2 regions of the Sulfitobacter sp. OXR-159 genome follow, and region 1 is predicted to be linked to the other one. Evidence: riboswitches for the same ligand, from Rfam matches in the RefSeq annotation. Region 1 holds a riboswitch; the other holds the start of a gene.
What was found. A riboswitch is a leader RNA that binds a small molecule or an ion and turns the genes downstream of it on or off. The one in region 1 is predicted to bind thiamine pyrophosphate.
Positions count from the first base shown of each region.

Region 2: another riboswitch for thiamine pyrophosphate. It lies ahead of thiD (bifunctional hydroxymethylpyrimidine kinase/phosphomethylpyrimidine kinase); the one in region 1 lies ahead of thiB (thiamine ABC transporter substrate binding subunit).

Region 1 is NZ_CP139707.1:187,410-203,154, forward strand. Features, by position in the region: gene T8A63_RS00880 (KpsF/GutQ family sugar-phosphate isomerase) at 1-689, opposite strand, end outside; gene T8A63_RS00885 (ribonuclease D) at 686-1,300, opposite strand; gene T8A63_RS00890 (PaaX family transcriptional regulator C-terminal domain-containing protein) at 1,356-2,135, opposite strand; gene paaZ (phenylacetic acid degradation bifunctional protein PaaZ) at 2,125-4,149, opposite strand; gene T8A63_RS00900 (2Fe-2S iron-sulfur cluster-binding protein) at 4,160-5,224, opposite strand; gene paaD (1,2-phenylacetyl-CoA epoxidase subunit PaaD) at 5,232-5,780, opposite strand; gene paaC (1,2-phenylacetyl-CoA epoxidase subunit PaaC) at 5,774-6,496, opposite strand; gene paaB (1,2-phenylacetyl-CoA epoxidase subunit PaaB) at 6,529-6,873, opposite strand; gene paaA (1,2-phenylacetyl-CoA epoxidase subunit PaaA) at 6,879-7,871, opposite strand; gene pcaF (3-oxoadipyl-CoA thiolase) at 7,900-9,105, opposite strand; gene cobO (cob(I)yrinic acid a,c-diamide adenosyltransferase) at 9,348-9,953, opposite strand; gene T8A63_RS00935 (DMT family transporter) at 10,024-10,962, opposite strand; gene aroC (chorismate synthase) at 10,973-12,082, opposite strand; TPP riboswitch at 12,175-12,276, shown strand; gene thiB (thiamine ABC transporter substrate binding subunit) at 12,311-13,288, shown strand; gene T8A63_RS00950 (thiamine/thiamine pyrophosphate ABC transporter permease ThiP) at 13,264-14,820, shown strand; gene T8A63_RS00955 (ATP-binding cassette domain-containing protein) at 14,807-15,499, shown strand; gene T8A63_RS00960 (6,7-dimethyl-8-ribityllumazine synthase) at 15,496-15,745, opposite strand, start outside.
Region 2 is NZ_CP139707.1:2,178,500-2,194,244, reverse strand. Features, by position in the region: gene T8A63_RS11280 (HesA/MoeB/ThiF family protein) at 1-294, opposite strand, end outside; gene T8A63_RS11275 (thiamine phosphate synthase) at 291-887, opposite strand; gene T8A63_RS11270 (thiazole synthase) at 884-1,645, opposite strand; gene thiS (sulfur carrier protein ThiS) at 1,649-1,846, opposite strand; gene T8A63_RS11260 (FAD-dependent oxidoreductase) at 1,836-2,816, opposite strand; gene thiD (bifunctional hydroxymethylpyrimidine kinase/phosphomethylpyrimidine kinase) at 2,809-3,612, opposite strand; TPP riboswitch at 3,679-3,775, opposite strand; gene T8A63_RS11250 (error-prone DNA polymerase) at 3,887-7,216, opposite strand; gene T8A63_RS11245 (DNA polymerase Y family protein) at 7,216-8,703, opposite strand; gene T8A63_RS11240 (hypothetical protein) at 8,651-9,385, opposite strand; gene T8A63_RS11235 (SOS response-associated peptidase) at 9,521-10,159, shown strand; gene T8A63_RS11230 (UdgX family uracil-DNA binding protein) at 10,156-11,586, opposite strand; gene T8A63_RS11225 (putative DNA modification/repair radical SAM protein) at 11,586-12,821, opposite strand; gene dctP (TRAP transporter substrate-binding protein DctP) at 13,048-14,019, shown strand; gene T8A63_RS11215 (TRAP transporter small permease) at 14,027-14,521, shown strand; gene T8A63_RS11210 (TRAP transporter large permease) at 14,523-15,745, shown strand, end outside.

The DNA of each region.
Region 1 (15,745 bases):
CCAAAGCCCTTGCGGCTCATCTCGCTCAGCGCGTCGGGCATCGGCGCGTCGGCTGCGACCAGCGGCAGCGCATCGCCCACATGCATCAGATCGGCTACGCGGCTCAGCCTTGCGCCCAGTTTGCCGCCGGGGTGGAAGTCGCGGAAATGCTCGGCGGTGAAGGCGCGGTTCTCCATCAGGGCCACGGCCACAGCATCGCCCATCGCCAGCGTCAAGGTGGTCGAGGTGGTCGGCACCACGCCGGTGCCGCAGGCCTCTGCCGCGCGGGGCAGTTCCAGCACCACGTCACTGTGGCGGCCAAGGCTGCTGTCGGGGCGGCTGGTGATGCCGATGAGCGGGATCGCATAGCGGCGCGAATAGGCGATGAGGTTCGCCAGTTCCGGTGCCTCGCCCGAGTTTGAAATTGCCAGCACCACATCAGCCGCCGTGATCATCCCCAGATCGCCGTGGCTCGCCTCTGCCGGGTGCACAAATTGCGCAGGCGTGCCGGTAGAGGCCAGCGTCGCCGCGATCTTGTTGCCGATATGGCCCGATTTGCCGATGCCAGTGACGATCACGCGGCCCTTGCAGGCACGCATCAGGTCCACGGCGGCACGGAAACGGTCATCAAGGCTGTCGGCCAGCAGCGTCAGCGCCTCGGATTCGCAGCGGATGACGCGGCGGGCAGTGTCGAGGAAAGGTGTGTTCATGCGTGTGCGAAGATGTCCGTGTCCGGCCATCCCTCCAGATCCAGCCGGGCGCGCATCGGCAGGAAATCGAAACAGGCCTGCGCCATGTCCATCCGACCTTCGCGTATCAGGCGTTTGTTAAGTTCATCGCGCAGACGGTGCAGATAGAGCACATCCGACGCGGCATAGTCGATCTGCGCTTGGGTCAGCTTTTCGGCCCCCCAATCGCTGGATTGTTGCTGTTTCGAGATGTCGACGCTCAGCAGTTCTTGGCACAGCTTCGCCAGCCCGTGCCGGTCGGTATAGGTGCGCACCAGACGGCTGGCGATCTTGGTGCAATAGACCGGCGCTGCGGTGGCGCCAAAGGTGTTGCGCATCGCGGCGATGTCAAAACGGCCGTAGTGGAACAGTTTCAGCACATGCGGATCTTCCAACAGCGCGCAGAGGTTCGGCGCCTCGGTCTGGCCCTTGGCGACCTGCACCAGATGCGCGTGACCATCGCCGCCCGAAAGCTGCACAACACAGAGCCGGTCGCGATGCGGATGCAGCCCCATCGTTTCGCAATCGATGGCGACCATCGGCCCAAGGTCGAGGTCATCCGGCAGGTCGTTCTGATAGAGGAAATTTGTCATGAGCACGTCTATATCGTGCTTGTCCGGCATGGGAAAGCGGAGGCTTTGCCCCGGGTCAGGCGGTGGCCAGATCCTGCAATGCGGGGCGGGGATAGAGGCGCAGCAAGCGGTCGACCAGTAGATGGCACCGGTAGCCGGGCCACTCGGGGCGGATCAATCCACCGGGCAGGGCCGGGTGTTTCAGCACCAGCCGCCGCCAGTTGTGCACGATCAGACAGCGCAGAACCGCGACATCCAAGGCGCTCAACCTGTCTGCATCCGGCAGTTCGGCGTCCAAGGTAGAAAGCGCAGCCAGCAGCGCGGCATAGTCGGCCTCAAGCTCGGCAGGCTCCACCGCGCGGCGCAGCCAGTCGGGCGGCGGCGTGCCGGGCAGGGCAAGACAGCCTTTGGGCACCGCGCTATCGGCCCGCCCGACATAGGCGCGGGGCAGGGCGGCGATAAAACCCGCGCCCCGCAGGGCGCTGTCGGTCTCGCGCCCGTTCTCTTCGGTCACCACCATCTGCCATGGCTCTGACAGGTCGGGCGGCGTGGCGTAGATGCGGGGGCTGGCGGCGGCACTTTCCGCGCGGCCTTGGGCGGTCAGGCTGTGCTGGCTGATCCGCCCGACCTTGTGTGACTGCAACCATCCGTCATTGCGTAGCCGGTGCAGCGCCACGCGGCTCGCCTCTGGCCGCACGTCAAGCGCGCCCATGATGGCCGAGAGCACCGGCCCGTCGATCGCATCACCCTCTCCCTGCGCCAGATCGCCGAAAAGGCTGACCATCAGCGACCAGACGCGCTGGCCCCCCAAGCCCGCAAAGGCCGCGACAGCGGGAAGGGAGGGATCAGAGGGCATTCATCGTCAGCAGTTCATATTCCGCGACCGCCTCCTCGCGTTGGTTGGTCAGGGTCACATGCCAGCGCACCTCGCCATATTCCTCGTTGCGCGGCGTCTTGTGCTTGACTGAGAGCCGCACCTTGATGCTGTCGCCCGCCGAGACAGGCTCAAGAAAGCGAAGATTGTCGAGGCCGGTATTGGCCAGCACCGGGCCGGGGTCGGGTTGCACGAAAAGGCCCGCGGCGAAGCTGAGCAAGAGGTAGCCATGGGCCACGCGCCCCGGAAAGAAGGGGTTCGCGGCGGCGGCCTCGTCGTCCATATGGGCGTAGAAAGTATCGCCGGTGAAATGGGCGAAGGTCTCGATATCCTCCAGCGTGACTTCTCGGGTGGGCGAGTTGAAGGTCTCGCCCAGATCCAGCTCGGTGAAGCGGCGGGTGAAGGGGTGGTCGCGGTCGGTGATTTCCTCGGCCCCCGGCACCCATTGTTTGCCGATGGCCGTCAGGATGTCGGGGCTGCCCTGAATGGCGGTGCGCTGCATGTAATGCATCACGCCGCGAATGCCGCCCAGTTCTTCGCCGCCCCCTGCGCGGCCCGGCCCGCCATGCACCATATGCGGCAGCGGAGAGCCGTGGCCCGTGGCCTCGCCCATCGACGTTCGGTTGTTGAAATAGAGCCGTCCGTGGAAGGCTGCCGAACCCATCGTTAGCTCGCGCGCCACCTCACCGTCATTGGTGATGATCGAGGCGACAAGAGAGCCTTGGCCGCGGTTCAGCAACTGCGAGGCATGGGCCAGATCGCGGTAGGGCATGAGGGTGGAAACAGGGCCGAAAGCCTCGGTGTCATGCACGCGCTCGGCGCTGTCGGGATCAGCGCAGTGGAACAGCATTGGCGGCAGGAATGCGCCTTTGTCTTTGTCGGCGCCGTTGACGGTAAAGTTGTCGGGATCGCCAAAGACCCGCTCGGCCTCGGCACTCAGCAGCCCCACCTTTTCCAGCACATCGCGCTTTTGGCTACCCGAGACCAGCGCGCCCATGCGCGTATCTTCGGCACGCGGGTCGCCGATGGTGGTCTTGGCTAGGCGTTCTGACAGAGCAGAGATCACCGCGTCGACCTGCGCCTGCGGCACCATGATGCGGCGAATGGCGGTGCATTTCTGCCCCGCCTTGGCGGTCATCTCGCGCTGCACTTCCTTGACGAAGAGGTCGAACTCCGGCGTGCCGGGGCTTGCGTCGGGGCCGAGGACCGAGGCGTTGAGACTGTCCTGCTCAGACGTGAAACGCACCGAGTTCTGCAGCAACAAGGGATTGCTGCGCAGCTTCAGCGCGGTATCGGCCGACCCGGTAAAGGCCACGGCATCCTGACAGTCGAGGTGGTCGAGCATATCGCCCAAGCCGCCGCTGACCAGTTGCAGCGCGCCCTTCGGCAGCAACCCACTGTCGAGCATCAGCCGTACGCAATGTTCGGTAACGTAACAGGTCGCCGTCGCCGGTTTCACGATCGCCGGGACACCTGCCAGCAGCGTAGGCGCCAGCTTCTCCAACATGCCCCAAACCGGGAAGTTGAAGGCGTTGATATGCACCGCCACGCCCTGCAGCGGGGTGCAGATATGCCGCCCCATGAACTGCCCGTCGCGGCCCAGTTGCTCGGGCGCACCGTCGAGATAAACATGCGCATCCGGCATCTCGCGCCGACCTTTAGAGGCGAAAACCAGCATGGTGCCGATGCCGCCGTCGATGTCGATCTTGTGGTCCGACAGCGTCGCGCCGGTGTCGTAGCTCAGGTCATAGAGCGCCTGTTTGTGCTCCATAAGGTGCAGCGCCAGCGCCTTCAACATGCGCGCGCGGTCATGGAAGGTCATGGCGCGCAGGGCGGGGCCGCCGTGGTCGCGGGCAAAGCCCAGCATGGCCTGCGCGTCGAGCGCATCGTTGCCGGCCTGCGCAATCACTTCGCCAGTGATGGCGCTGGCGATGTTGCGGGCGCCCGCGCCCGGGGCCAGCCATTCGCCTGCCGCGTAACTGTGAATATCGCGCATGTCGGCTCCTTTAGTGCGTGTCGTAGTCGATGGTGAGCGTGTCGCTCAGCGGGTAGCTCTGGCAGGTCAGCACATAACCGCGCTCGACCTCGTAATCCTCAAGCGCGTGGTTCGAGATCATCTCGACCTCGCCGTCAAGCACCTTGCCCATGCAGGTCGAACAAACCCCGGCCTTGCAGGAAAACGGCGCTTCCTGCCCGTTCTCTAGTGCGGCTTCCAGCACCGATTGGCCCTTCTGCATGGTGAAACTGCGCCGCGCGCCGTCGATGATGACGGTGATCTCGGTGCCCTTCTGGCCCTCGCTGCGTTTGGCCATTTCCTGTTTCGCCAGACGGCCCTGCTGGCTTTCGCTGAAGAGTTCAAATTTGATCTGTTCATCGGTCAGCCCATTGGTCTTCAGCGCCTCGGCAATCGCCAGCATCATCGGCTCCGGCCCGCAGATGAAGGCGGTGTCGATGTTGTTGATCTGAATCCAATGCTTAAACAGCGCATCGCATTTCGCTTGATCGATACGGCCCTCAAACAACTCCATATCCTGCCCGGATTCGAGGATGTGGATCACCGTCAGGCGGCCCATGTAGTGGTTCTTGAGATCCTCAAGCTCCTCGCGGAACATGATCGTATTCACCGCGCGGTTGGCATAGACCAGCGTGAAGGTCGAGTTCGGCTCGCGTTTCAGCACAGTCTTTAGAATCGAAAGCACCGGCGTGATGCCCGAACCGCCCGCAAACCCGAGGTAGTTTTTCGCCACCTCTGGTTCAATCGCGGTGAAGAATTTGCCCTGTGGCGGCATGGCGTGGAGCGTATCGCCGACCTTCAATTCGGTATTGGCATAGGTCGAGAATGCCCCGCCATCGACGCGCTTGATACCGACCTTCAGCTCGCCATCGTCTAACCCGGCGCAGATCGAATAGTTGCGGCGCAACTCGGTGCCGTCGAAGTCCTGCTTGAAGGTCAGGTATTGGCCTTGGGTAAACGCAAAAGCTTCGGGGTCCTCCGGCTTCAGCGTCAGCACCACCGCATCGCGGATGGTGTGGTGGATATCAGTCACTAACAGGGGGTGAAACTGGCTCATCGGGGCCTCAGATACATTTGAAATAGTCGAAGGGTTCACGGCAGTCGCAGCACCGCCATTGCGCCTTGCAGGGGGTCGAGCCGAATTGGCTGATCCGCTCCACCGCGGTGGATTTGCAATGCGGGCAATGTTGCGGCCCACCGGCCGGGCGGGGTGGCGCGATGCCGTAAGATTCCAGCTTGGCACGGCCAGTGTCACTCATCCAATCGGTGGTCCAAGGCGGAGAAAGCTGCCGTTTCAGGTCAAGGTTTTCGATGCCGTGGTCGCGCAGCGCCATCTCGATATCTAGGTTGATGATGCTGGTGGCCGGGCACCCCGAATAGGTCGGTGTGATGGTCACAACCAGAGTATCGCCGTCCCATGCCACATCGCGGATGATGCCGAGATCGGTAAGCGAAATGGCCGGGATCTCCGGGTCCGGGATCGCCGAAAGCCATGCCCAAACCGTCTCTAACGTGGGCTTTTCCGCCAACGCGGCACCGCGCGGGGCGGTATCGCGCACCACCCCCGGCACCGGCGCGGGGGCCGGCCGGCTGTGGGGCGCGGGTTTTACCATGTGGCGTCCGGGTAGGCGCGCTGCAGCCACTGCATCTGGGTCAGCATATGGCCCAGATGTTCGCTGTGCCGTGCGCCGCTTTTCCCGCCCTTATGGGCAAAATCATCTTCGGGTTTGGTCAGGGTCGCTGCCGCGAGTGTGTCGCCGACCAGTTGGTCGTAGCCATCGCGCAGGCTGGCTGGATCAGGGGCGATGCCCGCATCTTTCATGGCAGCGTCGACTTCATCGCCAAGGAACATCTCCCCCACATATGGCCAGAGCAGATCCAGCGCCGCCTGCATCCGACGGTGGCTTTCCTCGGTCCCGTCGCCAAGGCCGATCACCGTGTCGGAGGAACGTTCGAGGTGGTAGGTGACCTCTTTGGCGGATTTTTCGGCAATGGCGGCGATCTCTTTATCGCTGGAATCGATCAATGCGGTCAGTTGCGCCAGATGCCATGCGTCGAACAGAAACTGCCGCATCATGGTCTGGCCGAAGTCGCCATTAGGCTGTTCGACCAGCAAGACATTGCGAAAATCCCAAACATCGCGGTGAAAAGCCAGCTTGTCGGCGTCACGCCCCGCGCCCTCGACCTCACCCGCCATGCCCAGCCACAGCTGCGTTTGCCCGATCAAGTCGAGCGCCATATTGGCCAGCGCGATATCTTCTTCCAGCACCGGAGCCGTGCCGCACCATTCCGAAACGCGGTGGCCCAGCACAAGGGCGTTGTCGCCCATCCGGCAAAGGAATTCGAACTTAGGATCGGTGCTCACATCGCCCCCACTTCATCGGGAATGTCGAAAAAGGTCGGGTGGCGGTAGACCTTGTCATTGGCGGGCTCATAAAGCGCGCCTTTTTCCTCGGGGGAGGAGGCGGCGATGGCGCTGGCCTCAACGGCCCAGATGCTGACGCCTTCGTTGCGGCGGGTATAGACGTCGCGGGCGTTCTTGATCGCCATTTCCGCGTCCGCCGCATGCAGGCTGCCGACATGGCGGTGGCTCAACCCGTGCTGGCCGCGGATGAAGATCTCCCACAGGGGCCATTCGGTGGTCCGCGCCTTGCCGTGCGGGGCGGCTTCGGTGCCGTCGTATTCACTGGATTCAGGGCTGCTCATGTCGCTTACTCCGCTGCCATTTGTCTGCTGCGCTTTTTCTCGGCGTGGGCCAAAAGCCCCTCGCGCACCCAACGGCCTTCGTCCCAAGCCTTATTGCGCGCCGCCAGACGTTCGGTGTTGCAGGGGCCATTGCCCTTGAGCACCTGGAAGAACTCCTCCCAATCCGGCTCGGCAAAGTCGTAATGACCGGTTTCTTCGTTGAACTTCAGCGTCTCGTCGGGGATCGTCAGGCCAAGGTATTCGGCCTGCGGCACCGTCTCGTCGACGAACTTTTGGCGCAACTCGTCATTGGTGTTCATCTTGATTTTCCACGCCATCGACTGCGCGGAATGGACCGAATCCTTGTCCGACGGGCCGAACATCATCAGTGCCGGGAACCAGAAACGGTTGAGCGCATCCTGCGCCATCTTGCGCTGTGCTTCCGTGCCGTTGGCCATCTTCATCATGATGTCGAAGCCTTGGCGCTGGTGGAAGCTTTCTTCCTTACAGATCCGCACCATGGCGCGGGCGTAGGGACCGTACGATGTCCGTTGCAGCGGCACTTGGTTCATGATGGCAGCACCATCGACCAGCCAGCCCACAGCACCCATATCGGCCCATGTTAGGGTCGGATAATTGAAGATCGAGGAATACTTCATCTTGCCCGACAGCAGGTCGCGGGTCATTTGGTCACGGGTCACGCCGAGCGTTTCCGCCGCGCAATAAAGGTAGAGGCCGTGGCCCGCCTCGTCTTGCACCTTTGCCAGCAGGATCGCCTTACGCTCCAACGTCGGGGCGCGGGTGATCCAGTTGCCCTCGGGCAGCTGGCCCACAATCTCGCTATGCGCGTGCTGACCGATCTGGCGGATCAGGTTCTTGCGGTAGCCATCGGGCATCCAGTCTTTTGGCTCGATCTTGCCGCCCGCGTCGACGCGCTCCTGAAAGGCGCGTTCTTCGGGGTCCATCTCGTCGAGGGATTTGATGCCCTTGCCGGTGGATTTGATCATCTGTGCATACATCGGTCTGTTCCTTTCCGGGAAAGAAGTCTCAGCCTGCGTTTTCGAGGATCAGGGCGACGCCCTGTCCCACGCCCACACACATTGTACATAGCGCGTATTTGCCGCCCGTCCGCTTGAGTTGCAGCGCCGCCGTCATCACGAGACGCGCGCCGGACATGCCAAGGGGGTGGCCGATGGCGATGGCGCCGCCGTTGGCGTTCACATGGGCTGCGTCATCCGGCACGCCCAAGGCGCGGAGGGTCGCGAGACCTTGGGAGGCGAAAGCCTCATTAAGTTCGATCACGTCCATCTGTTCGATCGAGAGGCCCGCACGGTCCAGCACCTTGCGCACGGCAGGGATCGGGCCGATGCCCATGATGCGTGGCTCGACACCTGCAGCGGACATCGCGACTACGCGGGCGATGGGGGTGAGGCCGTGGTCTTTCAGGCCAGCCTCAGACGCCAGCAGCATCGCCGCCGCGCCATCATTCACGCCCGAGGCATTGCCAGCAGTCACAGTCAGGTCAGCGCCATTGATGCCGCGCAGCTTGGCGAGTTTATCCAGCGTGGAGCCGGGGCGGGGGTGCTCGTCACGGTCGACGATTACGTCGTCGCCTTTCCGCTGCGGGATGGTGACGGGGGCGATTTCCTCGGCAAAGATGCCTTTCTCATCCGCATCGGCCCAGCGTTGCTGGCTACGCGCGGCGAAAGCGTCTTGGTCCTCGCGCGACACGTCATGGTCGGCGGCGACGTTGTCGGCTGTCTCGGGCATGGAATCCACGCCGAACTGCGCCTTCATTTTGGGATTCACAAAGCGCCAGCCGATGGTGGTGTCATAGACGGCGTTGTTGCGGGAAAAGGCGGTTTCGGCCTTGGGCATGACGAAAGGTGCACGCGACATGCTCTCGATGCCACCGGCGATGGCCAGATCCATGTCGCCGGCGCGGATCGCCCGGGCGGCGGCACCGACGGCATCCATGCCGCTGGCGCAGAGCCGGTTGATCGTGGCCCCCGGGACATCGACAGGCAGGCCTGCCAGCAGAGCGGCCATGCGCGCGACGTTGCGGTTGTCTTCGCCCGCTTGGTTGGCGCAGCCCATGATGACATCATCGACACGCGCCCAATCCACCGAGGGGTTCCGCTCCATCAATGCCTTCAACGGGATCGCGGCCAGATCGTCGGCGCGAACCGAAGAGAGGGCGCCGCCGTAACGGCCAATGGGGGTGCGCTGCGCGTCGCAGATGAATGCCTGCATGGGGGTACTCCTGTTGTTGCCCTGCAATTTACACAGCGGGGCGATTCGGTTCAATCAAAATGTTACGAAATAGAACTGATGTGTTGATTTCGGTAACATGTCGCGGTGCAGAGAGGCCATCGGCGGCAGAGACCCGCGCCGTATGGTGCGGTCATGAAACGCTGGATCGCGAGAGAAATAAAAAGAGGCCGCCCTTGGGAAAGGACAGCCTTTGGTATTTTCAGAAATGCAAAGCGAGGGGGTTAGTAGTCAACACCGCGCTGCGCTTTGATGCCCGCTTTGAACGGGTGTTTGACCTCTGACATCTCGGTCACCAGATCGGCATAGTCGCAAAGCTCGGGCCGGGCGTCGCGGCCTGTCAGCACGACGGCGGTGCGTTTGTCGCGGGCATCAAGTCCGGCGATCACGTCTTCGATCTTGAGGTATTCATAGCGGATGGCGATGTTGATCTCGTCCATCACCACAAGGTCATATTCGCCGCTCGCCATCATCTCACGTGCCTTGCCAAATGCGGTCTCGGCGGCGGCGATATCGCGGTTTCGGTCTTGGGTGTCCCAGGTGAAACCTTCGCCCATCGTGTGCCATGTCACCTCGTCCAGCTGTTCAAAGAACAGCCGTTCGCCGGTTTTCCATTTGCCCTTAATGAACTGCACCACACCGACGCGCTGTTTCCAGCCAAGCGCGCGTACGACGACCCCGAAAGCAGAGGAGGATTTGCCCTTGCCCGGTCCGGTATGGACCAGCACCAGACCCTTTTCCGGGTCTTGCAGCTCGGCCACCTTGGCGCGCTGCTCGGCCTGACGCTGCTGCATCTTTTCCTTGTGGTCTTGCGGATCCGCGTCGCTCATCGGTCATCTCCTCTATCCGGTTTCGGGGCACCATAGGGAGAGGGCGAGCCGGGCGAAAGCCCGCAATGAATCACGCCTTGGGATCGGTGACAGACCGCGCTTTGCCGCGCTCCATCCCCAACTGCCGCTCGCGCCAGATCACCAGCGCGCCCGCGCTGATCACCAGCGCCGCGCCTGCCAGCATCATCATTGTCGGCAGTTCTGCAAAGAAGACATAGCCGAGCAAGATGGCAAAGAGCATCGAGGTATAGTCGTATGGCGCCAGCATAGAAGCCGAGCCAAAGCGATAAGCCGAGGTGATAAGAATCTGCGCCACTCCGCCGATTAACCCTGCCAACACCAGCAAGCCAAAGGTTTGCAGATCAGGCATGACCCAGCCGAAGGGTAGGGTGAAAAGCGCCAAGACCGATGCAGTGACGGAAAAGTAAAAGACGATCGCCGCCGTGTCTTCGTTCTGCACCAATTGCCGGATGTGGATCTGCACAAGGCTGCGCACCATCGTCGCCATCAGGATCAACAGCGCACCAATCGTGGCTGTCTGTTCCATCGTACCGATGCTGCTGAAACGCGGCCAGAGGATGATCATCACCCCGACCAGCCCGATCGCCACGGCAGTCACGCGGATCAGACGGATCTGTTCGCCCAGCAACACGGCGGCAAGGATCACAGTGAAAATCGGTGTGGCAAAGCCGATGGCGGTGACCTCGGGCAGGGGCAGCAGGCCAAGGCCGGTAAAGGTCAGCCCCATTGCCGTGGTGCCGAAAAGCCCGCGCCAAACATGGCCCATCGGGTTCTTGGTCTTCAGCCCGCTTTTCAGTTTGCCGCGTTGCGCCAGCCAGATCAGGATCACCGGAATGGCAAAGAAGGACCGAAAGAAGACGGACTCGCCCGCGGGCACGTCGTCGGCCAGCGATTTGATGATCGCAGACATGCAGGTAAAGAGCAGGATCGCCGTGATCTTCAGCCCGACGCCAAGGGCGGGGCGGGCGGAGAAATCATCGACTTTCATGCTCTGGTCCTCACGCTTCGGGGCCGATCCGTCCGCGGTTGGTGCCGATCTGCCCGCGGTGCAGCAGCAGGTGGTCCAGCAGCACACAGGCCATCATCGCCTCACCCACCGGCACCGCGCGGATACCAACACAGGGATCATGGCGGCCTTTGGTGATGATCTCGGTCTCTTCACCCTGTTTGGTGATGGTGCGCCGTGTGGTCAGGATGCTTGAGGTCGGTTTGACCGCGAAACGCACAACCACGTCCTGTCCGGTACTGATCCCGCCCAAGATACCGCCCGCATGGTTGGAGGAATACTCCGGCCCCTCCGGCCCCATGGTGATCTCATCCGCGTTCAGCTCTCCGGTCAGCATCGCGGCTGACATGCCTTCGCCGATTTCCACGCCTTTGACGGCATTGATGCTCATCATCGCGGCGGCCAGATCGGTGTCGAGCTTGCCATAGACCGGCGCGCCGAGCCCCGCAGGCACGCCGCGCGCGGTGACTTCGATGATCGCACCCACGCTGCTGCCGGACTTGCGCAGCCCGTCGAGATACGCGGCCCAGTCGTCCGCCGCCTTGGCATCGGGCACCCAAAACGGGTTCTGCTCGATCTGGTCCCAATCGAACGCATCCCGGTCGACCTTATGCGGACCCATCTGCACCATATAGCCGGTGATTTGCAGGTTCGGGGCCAGCGCCTTGATCGCCTCGCGCGCCAGACCACCCGCCGCCACCCGCGCCGCCGTTTCGCGCGCCGAGGAACGCCCACCCCCGCGATAGTCGCGGATGCCGTATTTCTGGAAATAGGTGATGTCGGCATGACCGGGGCGGAACTTGTCCTTGATATCCCCGTAGTCTTTCGAGCGCTGGTCGGTGTTTTCAATCATCAGTTGGATGGGCGTGCCGGTGGTGACACCCTCAAAGGTGCCCGACAGAATCCGCACCTCATCCGCCTCACGCCGCTGCGTGGTGTATTTGTTCTGGCCCGGTTTGCGCTTGTCCAACCACTGCTGGATCATCGCCTCGTCAATCGGCACGCCGGGGGGGCAGCCATCAATCGTGGCGCCAAGGGCGGGACCGTGGCTTTCGCCCCATGTGGTGACCCGGTAAAGATGGCCAAAGCTGTTGATCGACATGGGCGGACCTCCTGTTGTCAAACCCTTAGCCGGGGCAGCGCCCTGCCTCAAGGGGATTTGCCTTGCCAATTGTGCAGGTCCGATCTACCCCTGACGCTACCTCGGGGGGCCTTTGGGCTGAGATGTACGTGTTGTGCGGACCCGTTGAACCTGAACCGGTTAACACCGGCGGAGGGAAGGTCCGGACAGACATCCACCTTTTACCTTTCGCCGCAAAAGGAGGATGCAATGAAGTATCTTACACTTGCTGCGGGCGTCTTGGGCGCATCGGCTGCATGGGCCGAAACGCCTGAATTGACGGTCTATACCTACGACAGTTTCGTCACCGAATGGGGCCCCGGCCCGGCCATCGAAGAGGGGTTCGAGGCTGAATGCGGTTGCAACCTGAAATTCGTCGGCATGGGCGATGGCGCGGCACTGCTGGCGCGTTTGAAACTTGAGGGCGCACGTTCCGACGCAGATATCGTGCTGGGGCTGGACACCAGCCTTGTCGCCGCCGCGAAAGAGACCGAGCTGTTTGCGCCGAGCGGGTTGCAGGCTGACTATGATCTGCCGATCACTTGGGAAGACGAAGTTTTCGTCCCCTATGATTGGGGCTATTTTGCCTTTGTCCATGGCACGGACCTTTCCGCGCCCACCGATTTCAAAGCGCTGGCCGAGAGCGATTTGAAGATCGTGATCCAAGACCCACGGTCCTCGACACCCGGTCTGGGTCTGTTGATGTGGGTCAAAACGGCCTATGGCGATGAGGCGCCCGAGGTTTGGGCGGGGCTGGCCGATAACGTCGTGACCGTCACCAAAGGCTGGTCCGAAGCCTACGGTCTGTTCCTCGAAGGCGAGGCCGATATGGTGCTCAGCTACACCACATCCCCCGCCTATCACCTGATTGCCGAGGAAGACGACAGCAAGACAGCGGCGCTGTTTGACGAAGGCCACTACATGCAGATCGAAGTGGCGGGAAAGCTCGCGGGGTCGGATCAGCCGGAGCTGGCCGATCAGTTCCTGCAATACCTCGTCTCTGACGCCGCGCAATCGGTGCTGCCGACGACCAACTGGATGTACCCCGCCGTGACGCCCGAAGGCGGTCTGCCCGAAGGGTTTGACGGGATGATCCAGCCCGGCAAGGCGCTGTTGGTGCCGAACGGCGAAGTCCCCGCGCTCCGTGAAGAGGCTTTGGACGAATGGCTGACCGCGCTGTCGCGTTAAGCGGCAAGACGGGGCTTTTCGCCGCCGCACTGGTCGCGGGCCTGATCCTTGCTGCGTTGGTTGCCGTTTTCATGGCAGCCGATGTGGCGGCGGGGCTGGGGGCGGCGGATTGGGCGGCGGTGCGTTTTACCGTCACGCAGGCGGTGTGGTCGGCGGTGCTGTCTGTGCTGCTGGCGGTGCCGGTCGCGCGGGCCTTGGCGCGGCGGCAGTTTTGGGGGCGTGGGGCGTTGATCACATTGCTCGGCGCGCCGTTTATTCTGCCGGTGATCGTGGCGGTGCTGGGGTTGCTCACGGTCTTTGGCCGCTCGGGCGTGCTGAACCAATTTGGCGCGGCTCTGGGCCTGCCGTCCGTGTCGATCTACGGGCTGCATGGGGTGGTTCTGGCCCATGTCTTCTTTAACCTTCCGCTGGCGACACGGCTTTTGCTGCAAGGCTGGCAGAGCATACCGTCCGAGCGGTTTCGACTGGCCGGGCAGCTGCAGATGACGCCCCGTGCACTGTTTCTGGCGCTGGAATGGCCGATGCTGCGGCAGGTGCTGCCCGGCGTGGCGGCGCTGATCTTCGTGATTTGTCTGACCAGTTTTGCCGTGGCCCTGACACTGGGTGGCGGGCCACGCGCGACGACGATCGAGCTGGCGATCTATCAGGCGTTTCGGTTTGATTTTGACCTTGGACGGGCGGCGCTTTTGTCGGTGGTGCAGCTTGTGCTCGCCGGTGCTGCGGCGGTTGCGGCGCTTTGGCTGATCCCGCCGATCAGCATGGGCGGCGGGCTGGATCGCCCCTTGCGCCGTTGGGATGCGCTGGGCGGGGGGCAGCGAGCGTTGGACATTACCGTGATTTCGGTTGCCGCCTTGTTTTTGCTGCTGCCGCTGGGGGCTGTAGTGCTGCGCGGATTGGTAGGTTTGGGGCAACTGCCGCCTTCGGTGTGGCAAGCTACATTGAATAGCATTCTGGTGGCGGGCTTCAGCGTGATGGTACTTGCCGCACTGGCCTTGCCGATGGCGGGTTGGATCGCCACCCGGCGGCGCGGCGGGGTGGAGGCGATTGGCCTGATGGGGCTTGCGGCCTCTCCGCTGATGATCGGCACGGGCTGGTTCATTCTGATTAACCCCGTACTTGACCCGGCGCGGCTGAGCCTGCCGGTCACGGCCTTGGTCAATGCGCTGATGGCGCTGCCTTTCGTGCTGCGTATTCTGGTGCCGCGCCTTCGCGAGACATTGCAGGATTATGGCCCGCTGACACAGACCCTCGGCATGAAAGGTTGGGCGCTTTGGCGTTTGCTGGTCTTGCCGCGCTTGCGTCCACAACTGGGCTTTGCCGCCGGGTTGACGGGGGCGCTGTCGGTGGGTGACCTCGGCGTGATCGCGCTGTTCGCCGATCAGGACCGTGCGACGCTGCCGTTGCAAATGTACCGTCTGATGGGCGCCTACCGGATGGAGGCCGCCGCGGGCGCGGCGCTGTTGCTGCTGGTCTTGGCGCTGGCGGTGTTTTTCATCTGCGACAAATGGGGGCGCTGGCATGCTGACGCTTGAGGGAATGCGCATCGAGCGGGGCGATTTCAGCCTCTCTGCCGATATGACGCTCGCACCGGGGCGCAGCTACGCCGTGATCGGTCCCTCCGGGTCGGGCAAGTCGACGTTGCTGGCGGCGATTTGTGGTTTTGTGCCAGTGGCGGCGGGGCGGTTGTTGCGGAAGGGGGTCGAGATCACGGATCAACATCCCGGCCAGCGCGGCATGACGATGCTGTTTCAGGATAATAATCTGTTTCCCCATCTCACCGTGCGTCAGAACGTAGGGCTTGGTCTGCGCCCGGACCTTCGTCTGAAGGCGGCGGATCGAGAGGCGATTGATGCCGCCCTCTCGCGGGTGGGGCTGAGCGATCACGCCGCCAAACGCCCCGGTGCGCTGTCGGGTGGGCAGCAAAGCCGCGTGGCGCTGGCGCGGGTGCTGGTGCAGGCGCGGCCTTGGGTGCTGTTGGATGAACCCTTTGCGGCGCTCGGCCCGGCGCTGCGGATTGAGATGCTTGATCTGGTCCAAGACCTCGCCCGAGAGACCGGGGCGGGGTTGATCATGGTAACCCATGCGCCCGATGACGTGCGGCGCATCGCGGATGAGGTGATCTTTGTCGAAGGCGGGCGCGCCCATGCGCCGGGACCGGCGGCGGAATTGCTCGACAACCCGCCACCGGCCTTGCGCGCCTATCTCGGCTAGGCGGCGGAAATTTTTGAAATTTCCGGGGCGTTTTCTTTTAAAGAAAACGCCTTCAACGTTTCGGTCATGCCAAGAGCTGCTTGAGCAGCCTCGCGTCCTTTGGTGACAAAATGCGCGCGGTAGATCGCGTTGTGGTGGTCGGTTTCCTGATAGTGATGCGGGGTGAGCGAGACCGACAGCACCGGCAGGTCGCAGTCCAGCCCAACGCGCATCAGCCCATCGACCACCGTCTGCGCCACGAAATCA
Region 2 (15,745 bases), 1.5 Mb from region 1:
ACGCGGGGTGAGCGTCACCTCCGGGTTCAGCGCCGCCATCGCCTCTGCCGCGGCGGTGACCTTGGGCCTACCGATATCGCCCATCCGGTAGAGCGGTTGGCGGTGCAGGTTACTCATCGCCACCACATCGCCATCGACCAATGTGATCTGCCCAACACCGGCCCCGACGAGATATTGCAGCACCGGCACCGCCAGCGCTCCGGCACCAACGACCAGCACATGCGCGGCGGTAAGCCGTTCCTGCCCCTCGGCACCGACCTGCGGCAGAATGGTCTGGCGGGCGTAGCGGCTCATGCCGTCACCTTGAGCCATTCGCGCATCCGCGCTTCGGGGTCGGCATTCAGCGTGATATCCGTGACCGCCGCCACTGTATCGGCCCCGGCGGCAAAGGCCCCCGGCGCGCGGGCGACGCTCATCCCGCCGATGGCGCAAAGCGGGATATCCCCGATCCGCGCCTTCCATTCGGTCAGCCGGTCGAGGCCCTGTTCGGTCCATTTCATCTTTTTCAGAATGGTCGGATAGACCGGACCCAGGGCGATGTAATCGGGGGAGAGGGCCAGCGCGCGGTCAAGTTCGGCGTGGTCATGGGTGGAGAGGCCCAGTTTCAGCCCCGCGCGGCGGATCGCGGGGATGTCGGCTGTGTCCAGATCCTCTTGGCCCAGATGCAGCCACTCGGCCCCCAGTTCGATCGCCAGTTGCCAGTGGTCATTCACCACCAGCAGCGCGCCGTGCTGGCGGCAGAGGTCGAGCGCGGTGGTGATCTCATCGCGCAGCAGGTCATGGGGCGCGTCTTTGACGCGCAACTGCACCAGCTTGACGCCCAAGGGCACCGCCCGCGCAACCCATGCAGCACTGTCAAAAACGGGATAAAAACGCGGCAGGGTCATAGCCAAGCCTTTCCGATGACGGGGGTGGAGGGCACCGCCATATCGCGCTGGCCCATGGGGCCGGAGGCGGCGGCAAGCGCCCCCGCGCGGCAGGCCAGCGCAAAGGCCTCGGCCATGGCAGCGGGGTCGCGGGCTTCGGCGACGGCGGTGTTGAGGAGCACCGCGTCGAACCCCATCTCAAGCGCCTGCGCGGCATGGCTGGGCAGGCCGAGGCCCGCGTCGATCACCATGGCCACCTCCGGAAATGCCGCCCGCAGGCTGCGCAGCCCGTGCAGGTTGTTCAGCCCCAGCCCTGACCCAATCGGCGCGCCCCAAGGCATCAACACCCGGCAACCCGCATCGACAAGCCGCCCGGCCAACACCTGATCTTCGGTGGTATAGGGAAAGACCTCGAACCCATCGGCGCAAAGCGCCTCGGCAGCCTCGACGAGCCCGAAGGGGTCAGGCTGCAGCGTGTCGGCATGGCCGATGACCTCAAGCTTGATCCAATTGGTCCCGAAATACTCCCGCGCCATCTGTGCCGTGGTGATCGCCTCCCGCGCCGAATGGCAACCGGCAGTGTTGGGCAGCAGATGCACGCCGAGCCCGCGCACCATATCCCAAAACGCCTGACCCGCGCCCTGTTCGCGGCGCAGCGAAACGGTTGCGACCGGGGCGGCACTTTGGCGAAAGGCGGCCTCCATCACCGCGGGCGAGGGGTAGCGCGCGGTGCCCAGCATCAGCGGCAGGGGCAGGGTGGTGCCGTAGAAATCGCGCATCGCTCAGCCCCCCTGCATGGCGCTGAGCACTTCGAGCTGGTCGCCGTCACTGAGCGTCGTCGCGCCCCGCGCGCCTGCGGGGACGAAATTGCCGTTGAGTGCGGTGGCGACCTTGGCTTCGCCCCAGCCAAGCTCCACCAAGACCGCGTTAAGCTGCGTGGCAGTGACCTCACGCGCTTCGCCGTTCACTTCAATTTTCACGAAATAAATCCCCCGCTGTCGCTGTTGCAAGAAAGGCTGCGGCCTGTTCTGCCAAGGCCGGTGCCATCAAAAATCCGTGCCGAAACAATCCGTTAAGGTACAGCGTCGCGCCGCGTTGCACGATGCCGGGCAGGTTGTCGGCAAAGGCCGGGCGCAGGTCGGCGCCCATCTCAATGATCTCGGCTTCGGCAAAGCGCGGATCGAGCGCATAGGCCGCCGAGAGCAGTTCCAGCGCCGAGCGCGCGGTCATTTGGGCGCGGCTGGCGCTTTCGATCTGGGTTGCGCCCAGCATGTAAATTCCGTTCCCGCGCGGCACGACGTAAAGCGGGTGGCGCGGGTGCAACAGGCGGATCGGGCGGGTGAGAGTTACATCAGGCGCTCGCAGCAAGATCATCTCACCGCGCACCGCCCGCAGACCGGGCAGGTCGGCGCTGGCGGCCATGCCACGGCAGTCGATCACCGGGCCTGTGACCTCCGAAGGGGTGAGGGGCGTGGTCTCGACCTTCACCCCTTGGGCGGCGAGCGTTTGGGACAGATCATGCAGCGCTTGGCGCGGGTTCAGATGCGCTTCTTCGGCAAAGAACAGCCCGCGCCGATGACGCCCTGCGAGGTCCGGTTCTAGGGCCGCGATGGCCTCGGCATCGCAAGTGCTGTGGCTTTTGGTCCGGTCGGCAAACCGCTGGATCTCAGCGCGGTCCCGTTCCGGGGCGAGGACCAGCGTGCCCCTGTGGGTGACCTCGGTGATCTCAGACCAGAGCGCCGCGGCACGCCGCCCGTTGGTCACCACCGCAGGCTCGCTCAGCGCGCCTTCGCAAAAGGGCGCGAGCATCCCGCCCGCCCACCATGAACAGCCATGCGGCCCGGGCGTGCCTTTGCGGTCGACCAACCGGGGCCGCAGCCCCTGCGCCAGACAGGCCCGCGCGGCCCAAAGCCCCGCAACGCCTGCGCCGATGATGGTGACGTCACTCATGGGACCAAACCGCGTGGAAGTGGTGGACCGGACCGTGGCCGCTGCCGATGTTGAGGGTGTCGGCAGCAGTAATGGCGCGTTGCAGATAGGCGTGGGCCGCCTGTACGGCGTCTTGCAGTGTCTGCCCCCGCGCCAGACCCGCGGCGATGGCGGCAGAAAGGGTGCAGCCGGTGCCGTGGGTGTTGGCGGTGTGCTGGCGGGGCGCGGAAAGGCGCAGGGTTTCATCCGCGGTGATCAGCAGATCGACGCAGGTCTCGCCCTTGCCATGCCCACCCTTCATCAGCACCGCGCCGGGACCGGCAGAGAGCAGGGCGCGGCCCTGTTCCAACATGGCGGCCTCATCGGTGGCTTCCGGCCTGTCCAGCAGCCGTGCGGCCTCGGGCAGGTTTGGCGTTAGTACATGGGCCAAGGGGAGCATCCGGTCACGCAGGGTCGCCACAGCCTCGGCAGAGAGCAGCGCATCGCCGGATTTTGCCACCATCACCGGGTCGAGTACCACAGGCGCGGCGCAGCCCGCCAGTCCCTCGGCCACGGCGGTGATCGTTTCAGGATCGCCCAACATGCCGATCTTCACCGCACCGATTGCCAGATCATCAAAGACTGCCGCCATCTGTGCCCGGATCATTTTGGGGGAGATCATCTCAACCCCGGTCACCGCGTGGGTGTTTTGCGCCGTCACGGCGGTGAGCACGCTGGCCCCGTAAACGCCAAGCGCGCTGAAGGTCTTGAGATCGGCCTGAATCCCCGCCCCGCCGCCGCTGTCGGACCCCGCAATTGTTAGTGCTTGAAACGCCATTTGGCCCCCATGTGTTAGATGGGCCAAGGGCGTGTGGATACGGGATAAACGACGGGCCGCATGGGGCCGATGCTTGGTTCCGTTCCCTACGCCGGTACGACCCGGATCAGGTTCGATGGGTCGGTTTTCACCTCTCAGCCTTGCGGCACCCCAACGGATTGCGGGCAGGCTAGCGAGGCGGGGTGGCAGGGTCAACTGGTGATGGTTAATTTATGATTTGTCGTTCTGTATCAACTATTTGCGAGTCACACTTGATCAAATACATGAAGATTCGTTAATGAAAATCCCGCGACTTCGGGATCACCCGCGCATCGCGCGGATGGCTATGTATCGCCACCTGACCGGGCAGCGGATGGGTCGGGTGATCGCCCCGCGTGGTGATGCCGGGCATCGGTGCGTCCGACAGCGATGCAAGCCTGTCAGAGCGGTCCTCAAGCCGGTCGGCCACCACATGGATCACCCGCCCGTCGGTCTGCACGCGCCCTTCGACCACCAGCAGCCGCGCGGCCATGATCGTGGGGCGGTAAAGCTTGAACATATTGGGCCAGATCACGAGGTTCGCCACGCCGCATTCATCCTCCAGCGTGATGAAACAGACCCCCTTGGCGCTGCCGGGTTTCTGGCGCACCAGCACCAGCCCGGCGAGTTTCACCCGCCGCCCGTGGCCCATTCGCCCCAAATCGCGGGCCGAAGCAAACCCCTGCGCGGCAAGGCTGCTGCGGTAAAAGGACATTGGATGCGCCTTGAGCGAGAGCCGCAGGGTTTGGTAATCGGCCACGACCTGTTCGGCCTTCGGCATCACCGGTAGGGTGACCTCGGGCTCCGGCCCCTGAGCCGCGGCCTCGGCATGGTCAAAGATCGGCAAGGCGGGCGCGTCGCGCAGCCCTTGCGCTTGCCAGAGCGCTTGGCGCCGGTCGATCCCCATGCTCCGCATCGTGTCGGCGGCGGCAAGCTGGCGGATTGCCTTGGCGTCGAGGCCGGCGCGGGTCTTGAGGTCTTCGACATCCGCGAACGGCGCCTCGCGCCGGTCCATGATCCGCGCGGCGGCTTTTTCCTGCAACCCGTCCACCATGCGCAGCCCCAGCCGCAGGGCAAAACCGTCGCCGCAGGGCTCCAGCGTGCAGTTCCAATCGGAGTAATTCACATCAACCGCGCGCACCTCAACCTGATGCTCGCGGGCGTCGCGCACAATCTGGGCGGGCGCATAAAATCCCATCGGCTGGGAGTTCAGCAGCGCGCAGGCAAAGGCCGCCGGGTAGTGGCATTTCATCCAACTTGAGACATAGACCAGCTTGGCAAAACTCGCTGCATGGCTCTCGGGGAAGCCATATTCACCGAACCCCTTGATCTGGTCAAAACAGCGCTGCGCAAAGACCGGGTCATAGCCGCGTTTGGTCATCCGGCCCACCATCTTGTCTTGCAGCTTCTCGATCGTCCCGCGCGAGCGGAAGGTGGCCATGGCCTTGCGCAGCTCATTGGCCTCGGTCGGGGAAAACTGTGCCGCGTCGATGGAGATTTTCATCGCCTGTTCCTGAAAGATCGGCACGCCCAGCGTCCGGCTGAGGATGCTGAACAACTCGTCCTGCGGATAGGCCGGGCCGGGGGCGGGGTAGACGACGCTCTCCATCCCCTGGCGGCGGCGCAGATAGGGGTGGACCATGTCGCCTTGGATCGGGCCGGGGCGGACGATGGCGACCTCGATCACCAGATCGTAAAAGACCCGCGGGCGCAGTTTCGGCAGCATGGCCATCTGCGCACGGCTTTCCACCTGAAAGACACCCAGACTGTCGCCGCGGCAGAGCATGTCGTAGGTGGGTCGCCCGGTGGCGTCGTCCTCGTGATCCTCCACCGGGACGGTGGCCAGTTCCAGCGGGCGGTCGTAATGCGCCTCGATCAGATCAAAGCATTTGGCGATACAGGTGAGCATGCCAAGGGCGAGGATATCGACCTTGAAGATCTGCAGCGCGTCGATGTCGTCCTTGTCCCATTCGATGAAACTGCGCTCGGGCATGGCGCCGTTGCCGATGGGCACGATCTCGGTCAGGGGGCGTTCGGTCAGGATAAAGCCGCCGACGTGCTGGCTCAGGTGGCGCGGCATGCCGATCATTTGGGAGGCCAGTTTCAGGACCATGCGTAGATAGGGGTCGGAGAGGTCCAACCCCGCCTCGCGGGCGCGGGCGTCGTCCATCTGGCCCTCGAAACTGCCCCAGATCGTGCCCGCGAGTTTCGAGGTAACGTCTTCGGAAAGCCCCATCGCCTTGCCGACCTCGCGAATGGCCGAGCGCGGGCGGTAGTGGATCACCGTGGCGCAAAGCCCGGCGCGGTGGCGGCCGTATTTGCCGTACATGTATTGGATGACCTCTTCGCGCCGCTCATGTTCGAAATCCACGTCGATGTCGGGCGGCTCATCGCGTTCTTCGCTGAGGAACCGCTCGAACAGCAGGTTGTGCACCGCCGGGTCGACCGAGGTGATGCCGAGGCAGAAACAGACCGCCGAATTAGCCGCCGAGCCGCGCCCTTGGCAGAGGATCGGCGGCTCAGCTTCCTCGCGGGCAAAGCGCACGATGTCGTAGATGGTCAGGAAATAGCGGGCGATCTTTTTGGCGGAGATGAGCGCGAATTCCTTCTCGATCGTCTTGGTCACCGCCTCGGGCACGCCTTGCGGGTAGCGGCGGGCGGCACCCTCCCATGTCAGCCGCGCCAATTCCTCCATCGGGCTGCGGCCTTCGGGGACGATCTCATGCGGGTATTCGTAGGCCAGATCGGTGAGGCGAAAGGTGACCCTGTCCGCCAGCCGGCGCGTCTCGGCGATGGCATGGGGCCAGTCGGTGAAGAGGCGGGCCATCGCCTCGGGCGATTTCAGGTGCCGCTCGGCATTGGCGGCCAAGAGATAGCCCGCTTTCGGCACGATCACGCCTTCGCGGATCGCCACCATCACGTCTTGCAAGGGCCGCCGGTGGCGCGCGTGATAGAGCACGTCATTGGTGGCCAAAATCCTCAGCCCATGGGCGCGGGCCAGTGCATCGAGCCGGTTGATCCGCGCCCGGTCATCTCCTCGGTAGAGGAAACTCGCCCCGATATGGTGCATCTCCGGCAGCGCTTTCACCAGACGCGGCAGGCCAGCGGCAAAGACATCAAGGTTTTCGGGTGGCATGAGGATGAGGTGCAGCCCTTCGGCGTGTTGGCTCAGCATCTCCAGCGTCAGATGGGTCTCACCCTTTTGCTGCCATGCGCCGTCCACCGATTGCATCTTGCCCGCCGACAGCAAGGTCGAGAGCCGCGCATAGGCGGCGCGATCTTGCGGGTAGGTCAGCAGTTCAGTCCCACAAAGCAGCACCAGCCGCGCACCGATCAGGGGGCGGATATGGGCCTTTTCCGCCTCCACATGCAGCCGCACCACACCTGCCAGCGTGTTGTGATCCGCGATGCCGAGGCTGTCATAGCCGTGGTGATAGGCCATCTCGATCAGGTCCACGGCGTCGGAGGCCGCGCGCAGGAAGGAAAAGCAACTGGCCAGCCCAAACTCCACGTACTCCGCCCGCGGCGGGGCGGCAAAACCGTCTTCGCCCAGCGTTCGGCGTTTATGTCCTTCTTGCTCGGGCATCAGGCGAAAAGCCCATGCAAAAACCAGCGCGGCTCGGCCCCGCGACCGTCATAGATCACCCCCTCGCGGTAGAGCCAGAAGCGCTGTCCGCCCTCGACCTCCACCTTGTAGTAATCGCGCAGCCGGGTGCCGGGGCGGTCGCGCCACCATTCGGGCGCGATGCGTTCGGGGCCGGTGTGGCGCGTGGTTTTATAGGTGACGCGCCGCCAGTTGAACTGCGAGGGCGGGCCTTCGGGCACGGCATAGATCACGCGCACTTCCTCGGGCGGAGTTAGCAGGCGCAGGGGGCGCTCGCGCAGCAAGGCGGGTGCGGCGGTGGGGGTGCCGTGCAGGGCGTCGACACGTTGCTCCACCCGTTCGGGCTTATGGGTCTCGCGCCATTGCGGCCAGTTGACCTTGTCCGCGCCCAGCTTCGCGGCGAGCCGGTCGAGCAGCCCGGCCACATCCGCCGAAGGGTCGCGTTTGCCGTCGAGGTGGTCTTGCATCAGCGGCAGCGGTTCGCTGGTCAGCGCCTCCAGCGTCAGCAGGTCAAAGCCGAAGCCGCTGTCGATGTTTTCCAGTTTGCCGTCGAACAGCCTGCGCAGATGCGCGGGGTCACGGCTGGCCCGCGCCGTGGCGACCCCAAGCGCGCGCCAATCGCCGTCGATGCGGTAGATGGTCAGGCGCAACCGCCGCGCGCCAAGCTCGGCGCGGGCCAGAAGGGTGCAGAGGTTATCGACCAGCGCGGGCAGATGCGGGGCGGGGTCGATCACCGGCTCAGGCAGGCGGCTGCGGGTTATGAAATGGCGATGATCCGGCGGGGCGTTCAGCGGGTCGGGCGCCTTGCCGAGGGCTTTGTCGAGCAGGATCAGCGGGTTGCGATCGGGCTTGAGGCTGGCGAAGCGGCGCATCAGCGCGGCGCGGGGCAGATCGCTGAGCGCGCCAATGGTCTTGAGGCCAAGACGGTCCAAGAGCCGTGTGGTCTGCGCATCCAGCCGCAGGGCGGCGACGGGCAGGGGGGCGAGGGCGGTGGCCACGCCCTCAGCCCCGCAGATCTGCGCGCCGGAGCCGAAGCGTGCCAGTGCCTGCGCGGCACCGGGAGTGGGGGCCATGGCGACCCGCGCGGTCAGCCCCTGTAGCGCAAAACGGCTGCGGATGTCGCGCAGCATGGCGACCTCTCCGCCGAACAGATGGGTGCAGCCGGTCACGTCCAGCAGCAGGCCATGGTCCTGATTCCGCGCCGTCCAAGGGCACCAGCGCCGCGCCCAATGCACCAGCCGTTGGATCAGCGCCTCATCGCCCTCCAGATCGGCGGGTTCCACATGCAGATCGGGGTGGATCGCTTGCACATCGACCACCCGCGCGCCCGCCTCGATCCCGCGCATCGTGGCGGCAGCGCTCAGCCCATGGACCACCGGCCCATGGGTTCCGTCGCGCGACAGGACGACGGGCACCTCATCCCCCGGAACGCTGCGGTATTGGGCGATCACCCGGCGCCACCGCTCCATCGTCAGCATAGGGAACCAGACGGAGACGATCCGCGGCGCGGGGGCTTTGGCCTTTGTCGGGGTCATGGGCAGCCACCCATCGGCCCGGCGCATGGCCACGCGCGCGAAACAGCTCTAAATCCCAGCGGGCCGCGCCGGGGGCCTGTGCATCGTATGGATGGGCCTGTGAGGGCAGCGAGGAAATGCGCCAACGCATCCGCGCCGCGCTCAAGCCGCAGGGATCGCCGCTGCGAATGAGATAGAGCGGCACATTTGAGGCCTCGGCCCGAAGCGAGAGCCGTTTGGTGGCGGTGAAATCCAGCACCTCCGGCCCGCCGTGCACCTCGCCGATCACGGCAGAAAGCCCCGCACAGGCGGCCCCTTCCTCCATCGTCCAAAGCACGTCGCGCGGGTGGCTGACGGTGACCAGCAGCACCGGCTGTTCCAGCCCGAAGTCGCGCAAGCTGGGCGTATAGGGCGCCCCATTCTCGCGCCGCGACAGAAAGTCCTGCACCCAAAGCACCGGCCCCTTGCCACGCGGCAAGAGCGACAGCACGAAGGCACTGGCCGGGGCCGTGGCGAAGGCCCCCGGAAAGACATCCGTCAGCGGCGCGTGTGCTGCCAGAACCCCCGGTTCGGGGGGTGTCGACGGCAGCCGCCGCGGCAGGGTAAGGACCTGCCCATATGTAGAATCGGTTGTCATGCACGACTCCATATGTTCACATTTTGTTCTGGTTATAAATCATCAATTGCGGTGCTGTCAAAGATCCTGTGGCCCTTGCCGGACGCGGGCAAAACCGCATCTAATGGGCCAAGATGACGGCAAGGGGGCCAACCGATGTGCAATCTCTATTCCCTGACCAAGGGGCAGGCCGCAATCCGCGGCTGGTTCGACGGCATCGACGACCAAACAGGCAACCTGCCGCCGATGCCCGGTATCTACCCCGACTATGCCGCCCCGGTAGTGCGCCACGGCGATGGCGGTCCGGTGCTGGAGATGATGCGATGGGGGATGCCCTCTCCGGCCTTCGCGCTCAAGGGCAAGAAGACCGACCGCGGCGTGACCAACATCCGCAACATCGCCTCGCCGCATTGGCGGCGCTGGCTGGGGGCCGAGCATCGCTGCGTGGTGCCCTTCACCGCCTTTTCCGAACCGCTGAACCGCCCCGGAGAGCGCTCGCGCCCGGTCTGGTTCGCGCTTGGCGAGGACCGTCCGCTGGCCTTTTTTGCGGGCGTTTGGACCGAATGGACGAGCGTGCGCAAACTGAAGGACGGCGAGACCACTGATACCCTCTATGGCTTTCTGACCACCGAAGCCAATGCCGAGGTCGGGGCCGTGCACCCCAAGGCGATGCCGGTGATCCTGACCACGCCCGATGAGGTGCAGGCGTGGCTGACAGTTGAAACGACCGAGCTGCCCAGCCTGCAACGCCCCTTGCCGGACGGCACGCTCCAGGTCATCGACCCCGAGGATTAAGCCGCCTCTGCCATCATCCGCGCCGCCATCGCCAGATCGGAGCGGAACTGCGCCGTGGCCTCTTCGCGCAGCGCCGGATCCGGCACGCGCAGCAGATAGGACGGGTGCAGGGTGATCAGCACCGGGATGCCTTCTGGCCCCGTCTCGATCGTGCCACGGCGTTTCAGGATGCCCGTGCCGTTGCCCGTCAGGCTTTGCGCCGCTGTGGCGCCCATGGCGAGGATCAGCTTGGGCTGCACCTGCGCCACCTCGGCGTTCATCCACCAGCGGCATTGGTCGATCTCGGGCGTCTCAGGGCGCTGGTGAATGCGGCGTTTGCCGCGGGCGGTGAACTTGAAGTGTTTGACGGCATTGGTGACGAAAGCCGCCTCGCGGTCGAGGCCGGCCTCTGCCGCCACGCGGTCGAACATCTGCCCGGTAGGGCCCACAAAGGGACGGCCCGCGAGATCCTCCTGATCGCCGGGTTGTTCACCGACCACCATCAGATCGGCGCGGTTTGGCCCTTCGCCCGGCACGGCTTGGGTCGCATGGCAATGCAGCGGGCAGCGGGTGCAGGCGCGGATCGCGGTGGGCAGGTCCTCCATCGGGCCGTCCCAAGCGGATGAGAAGGCCGAAAGCTGCGCCTGCACCCGGTCCATCCGCACCGGCGGCAGGGTGGGTGCTGCTTCGGCCATGGCACGGGCGCGGGCCGGGGCCTCGGCGATCATCTGTGGGATGAAAGCGGCCTCGGGCATGTTCTTCCAGTATTTTTTCGGCATCTCGGATTGCATCGCCTTCACCATCAGGCGGGCGGGGTTAAAGATGTTCTGGAAGTAGGTGATCCAAAGCTGCTCGCCCGCGTCCTCGGGCAGGTCGGGTTTGGCGTGCCCTTCTTGGAACGTGAGTTTGCCGTTCTCGAAAATGGCCGAGACATCGGGCGTCAAGATACGCCAGTCCATGTCGGAAAACCGCCGCACGAAGAAATCCGCCGTCGGCTCCACCGTGTGATGCGTGGGCTCGAACCACGCGGCGAAGCTGCGGCGCGGGGCGTTTGGGTCGCCGATCTCGCGGAAGCGGACGAAGGCCTTCATCTTGTGCTGGCAGCGGCGGACGTTCTTCTCCATCCCGCGCAGCACGGCGAGGTCGGCATCGCCCCGGTCGGACATCAGATGCGGCGCGTCTTTCACGCGCCAGAGAAAGGCATAGAGCCGCGCGAAACGCTCCGGATCGCTGTGCCAAACGGCGGTTTCCGCCATGGAGACGAAGCTGCGCGGGACCGAGACCTGCCCGCCTTTAGGTGAGATGCTCTCGCCGCCGAAAAGATCGGGCGCGGCGGCATGATCGCCCCAGAGAATATCCTCGGGCGGGACGCCTGCAGCCAGAAAACCGCGCGCCGCTTCGCGCCATGCTTTCGCCGTGCCGATGGGGGGGAGCGAGACGCGCTGCATCAGAACAGGGTCAACTGCTCGGGCGGCGGCGCGAAACGTGCGCGCAGGTCGGCGCTGTCGGTCAGCCCACCAGGCGACCAGCCGCCTGCCGTGACAAAGGCGCGGGCCTTTTTCATCGACGCGCCCATGCGGGTCAGGTCTTCGTAGCGCAGGGACCGGTGGCGGCGGGCGGCGAGGATGCGGTTTACCGTTTTCACGCCAAACCCCGGCACCCGCAGCAGCATCTCGCGGCTGGCGCGGTTGACGTCGAGCGGGAAGTGTTCGCGGTGCACCAGCGCCCAAGCGAGCTTGGGGTCGACCTCCAGATCGAGATTGCCGTCGCGGGTGACGGAGGTGATCTCGTCCAGCTGGAAATCATAAAACCGCAGCAGCCAATCGGCCTGATAAAGCCGATGCTCGCGTTGCAGGGGCGGGCGGATCAGCGGCAGTTTGGCGGAACTGTCGGGGATTGGCGAGAAGGCGGAATAGTAAACGCGCTTCAGCTTGTAGCTGGAGTAAAGCCGGGTCGATTGGCCCAGCACTGTGGCGTCGTTCGACCCATCCGCGCCGATGATCATCTGCGTCGACTGGCCTGCGGGCGCGAAGCGGGGCGGGCGCTTGCCGGAAAAGGATTTCTCTTTGCTCGCCTCCTTGGTCATCCGCACATTCGCCATCGCGCGGCGGATCTGCTCGGGCTTCTTCTCGGGCGCGTATTGCTGCACCGCCGTGTCGGTGGGAAGTTCGACATTGATCGACAAGCGGTCCGCCAGACGGCCTGCTTCCTCGATCAACTCAGGGGAAGCATCGGGGATCGTCTTGAGGTGGATATAGCCGCGAAAGTTCTCTTCGTGCCGCAGTTTGCGGGCGATCTGCACCATATCCGACATCGTCGCATCGGGGGAGCGGATCACGCCGGAGGACAAAAAAAGCCCTTCGATATAGTTGCGGCGGTAGAATTCGATGGTGAGCTTGACCACCTCATCCACGCTGAACCGCGCCCGGTCGACGTTGGAGGACACGCGGTTGATGCAATAGCTACAATCGTAGATGCAGAAATTGGTCATCAGGATCTTGAGCAGACTGATGCACCGCCCGTCGGGGGCGTATGCGTGGCAGATGCCGCTGCCTTCGTTTGAGCCCAGCCCCTTGCCATCGCGCGAGTCGCGTTTGGTCGAGCCGGAGGAAGCGCAGGAGGCGTCGTATTTCGCCGCGTCGCTGAGAATCGCCAGTTTTTGATCGAGTGTCTGTTTTGCCATGCGTTCCATATATGTTCTCATGGCTAGGGTGTCATTAAACTATCTTAATGCCGCGACAATCTGCGCAGGGCACCGCCTGTGCGATGGCGCGGGCAGGGGGTGAGAGTTTAAATTGACGTAGCGAAATCTTGTCGCTACGAATTACATGCAGATACATATTATGCATATGCATGCGAGAGCACCGGGGCAAAGATCGCGGGCTTTTGATCACAACTGGGAGACGATCATGAAAACAACAACTACGCTCAGCGCGGCGCTCTTTGCCGTCAGCACCCTTGCCACCACCAGCACCGCCAGCGCCGACGAAGTGACGCTGCGCGCCGTTTCGGCCTTTACCCTTGGCACCGCCTTTAGTCGCGAGTTTGAATCCTTTGTCGAATGGATCAACGAGAACGGCAAGGGGGTCGTGCAGATCAATATGGTCGGCGGGCCAGAGGCCGTGCCGCCCTTTGAATTGGGCAACGCGGTGCAATCTGGCGTTGTCGATATCGCTAACAACACCACGGCCTATTACCCGAACCTGCTGCCCACGGGCGACGCGCTGCATCTGGCGGAAAACACCATTCAAGAGCAGCGCGAGAATGGCTGCTATGAACTGGTCGACCGCATCCACCAAGAGCAGATGAACGTCAAATACCTCGGCCACGGCGGCGACGGGATCGGCTATCACCTCTATCTGACCAAACCGGTCGAGGGGCCGGACCTGAGCGGTCTGACCATCCGCACCACACCGGTTTATCAGGCGATGTTCACGCAACTGGGCGCCAATCTGGTGCGCACCGCGCCGGGCGAAGTCTATAGCGCGCTGGAGCGTGGGGCGATTGACGGTTACGGCTGGCCCTCGCAGGGTGTGCTTGATCTCGGCTGGGACGAGCAGACGAAATACCGGGTCGACCCGAGCTTTTACAACGTCGACGTGAACCTGCTGGTGAACCTCGACACGTGGAACGGGCTGACCGACGAACAGCGCGCCAAACTCGAAGAGGGCGCGGCTTGGATGGAGGAGCTTAACAACGACAATGCCGACCGCAACGCGACGGAATACGCGGCGCAGGCAGAGGCGGGGATCGAGACGATCACCTTCAGCGAGGCCGATGCCGAAGCTTGGACCAATGCCGCGCGCGATGCTGGCTGGGCCGCTGTCGCAGAAGTGGATGCCGATCTTGCGCAGCAGATGCGCGCCTGCATGACCAAGTGATCGCCCGATGATCTCAACATTGTTTGACCGGACACTCCGGGGGCTGGCCGTTTTCTCGGCCGGTATCCTCGGGGTGATCGCGGTGTTTATCGCGATCAACGTGGTGCTGCGCAATCTCGGCTTGCCGGTGGTCTATGGCGCGCTGGATGCCATCCAATATGCGTTGATGATTGCCACCTTCCTCGGCGCGCCTTGGGTGCTGTCAATCGGCGGGCATGTGAAGGTTGATCTGATCACCAGCAACCTGTCGCAGCGCACTGCCTATGCTTTGACCCGCCTGACCAGCGCCATCGGCGCGGTGACAGCGGGGGTGCTGGGCTGGTACGGGCTGCAGGCGGTGCTGGCCTCTGCCGCGCGCGGGTCGATGATCCGCACCTCTTTTGTGATCCCGGAGTGGTGGATGCTGGCCTTTGTGCCGCTGTCGCTGGCGCTGTGTACGATCATCTTTATCCGTCGTCTGCTCTATCCGGAAACGGCCGAGCGTAGTTTGAGTGGTCTTTGAGATGGATTGGGGCCTGACACTGACTTTGATGCTGGGCGGATTGGCGGTTTTGCTGTTGATCGGTCTGCCGGTCGCCTTTGCCTTTATCGCCGTGACCACCGTAGGCGCCTATTTCGTATTGGGCGGAGACCGCGGCATTCTGCAACTGGCACGCAACTCGGCGCAATCGGTGGCGAATTTTCAACTCGCGCCGATACCGCTGTTTATCTTGATGGGAGAGATCCTCTTTCAGACCGGGGTCGCGCACCGGGCCATTGACGCGATCGAGCGGGTGGTGACGCGCATTCCGGGCCGCATGTCGGTCGTGACGATCTTTGGCGGCACGATCTTTGCAGCCCTCTCCGGCTCGACCATCGCCAATACCGCGATGCTGGGCGGCACGCTGCTGCCGGGGATGCTGAAACGGGGCTATCATCCCTCGATGGCGATGGGGCCGATCATGGCCTCGGGCGCGATTGCGATGTTGATCCCGCCCTCGGCACTGGCGGTTCTGGTGGGCTCGCTCGCGGGTATTTCCATCGCCGGGCTGCTGATCGCGGGGGTGCTGCCCGCGCTGCTGCTGGCGGTGCTCTTTGTGGTTTATGTGGTGGGGCGCAGTGTGCTGGACCCGAAGGTGGCGCCGCCAGATGTCTATGAGGAAATGACCCTCCGTGAACGCTGGACGCCTTTCGTGATCTATGTGCTGCCGCTGTCGGTGCTTTTTGCTGTGGTCATCGGCTCACTGCTGGCGGGGATCGCAACGCCCACGGAAAGTGCCGCCCTTGGCAGCATCACCGCCGTGATCATCGGGGCGGCCTATCGCGCGCTGAGTTGGGAGAAGATGGGCCGCGCCTTGATGGAGACGCTGAAGCTTTCGGTGATGATCCTGTTCATCATTGCGGCCAGCCAGACCTTTGCGCAGGTGCTGTCTTTCTCGGGGGCGACCAATGGGCTGATCAACGCAATCAACGCGGTCGATCCGACGCCTTTGATGGTGCTTTTGGGGATGATCGCGATCCTGCTCTTTTTGGGGTGCTTCATTGATCAGGTTTCAATGCTGATGGTCACCGTACCGGTCTTCGTGCCCTTGGCGGGTGCGATGGAGATCAATGAGCTGACCCTTGGCGTGGTCTATCTGCTGACCATGGAGATCGGTTTGCTGACACCGCCCTTTGGTCTGCTGCTGTTCGTCATGCGGGGCGTGGCGCCGCCTGAAATCCGGATGCCACAGATCTATGCGTCGGT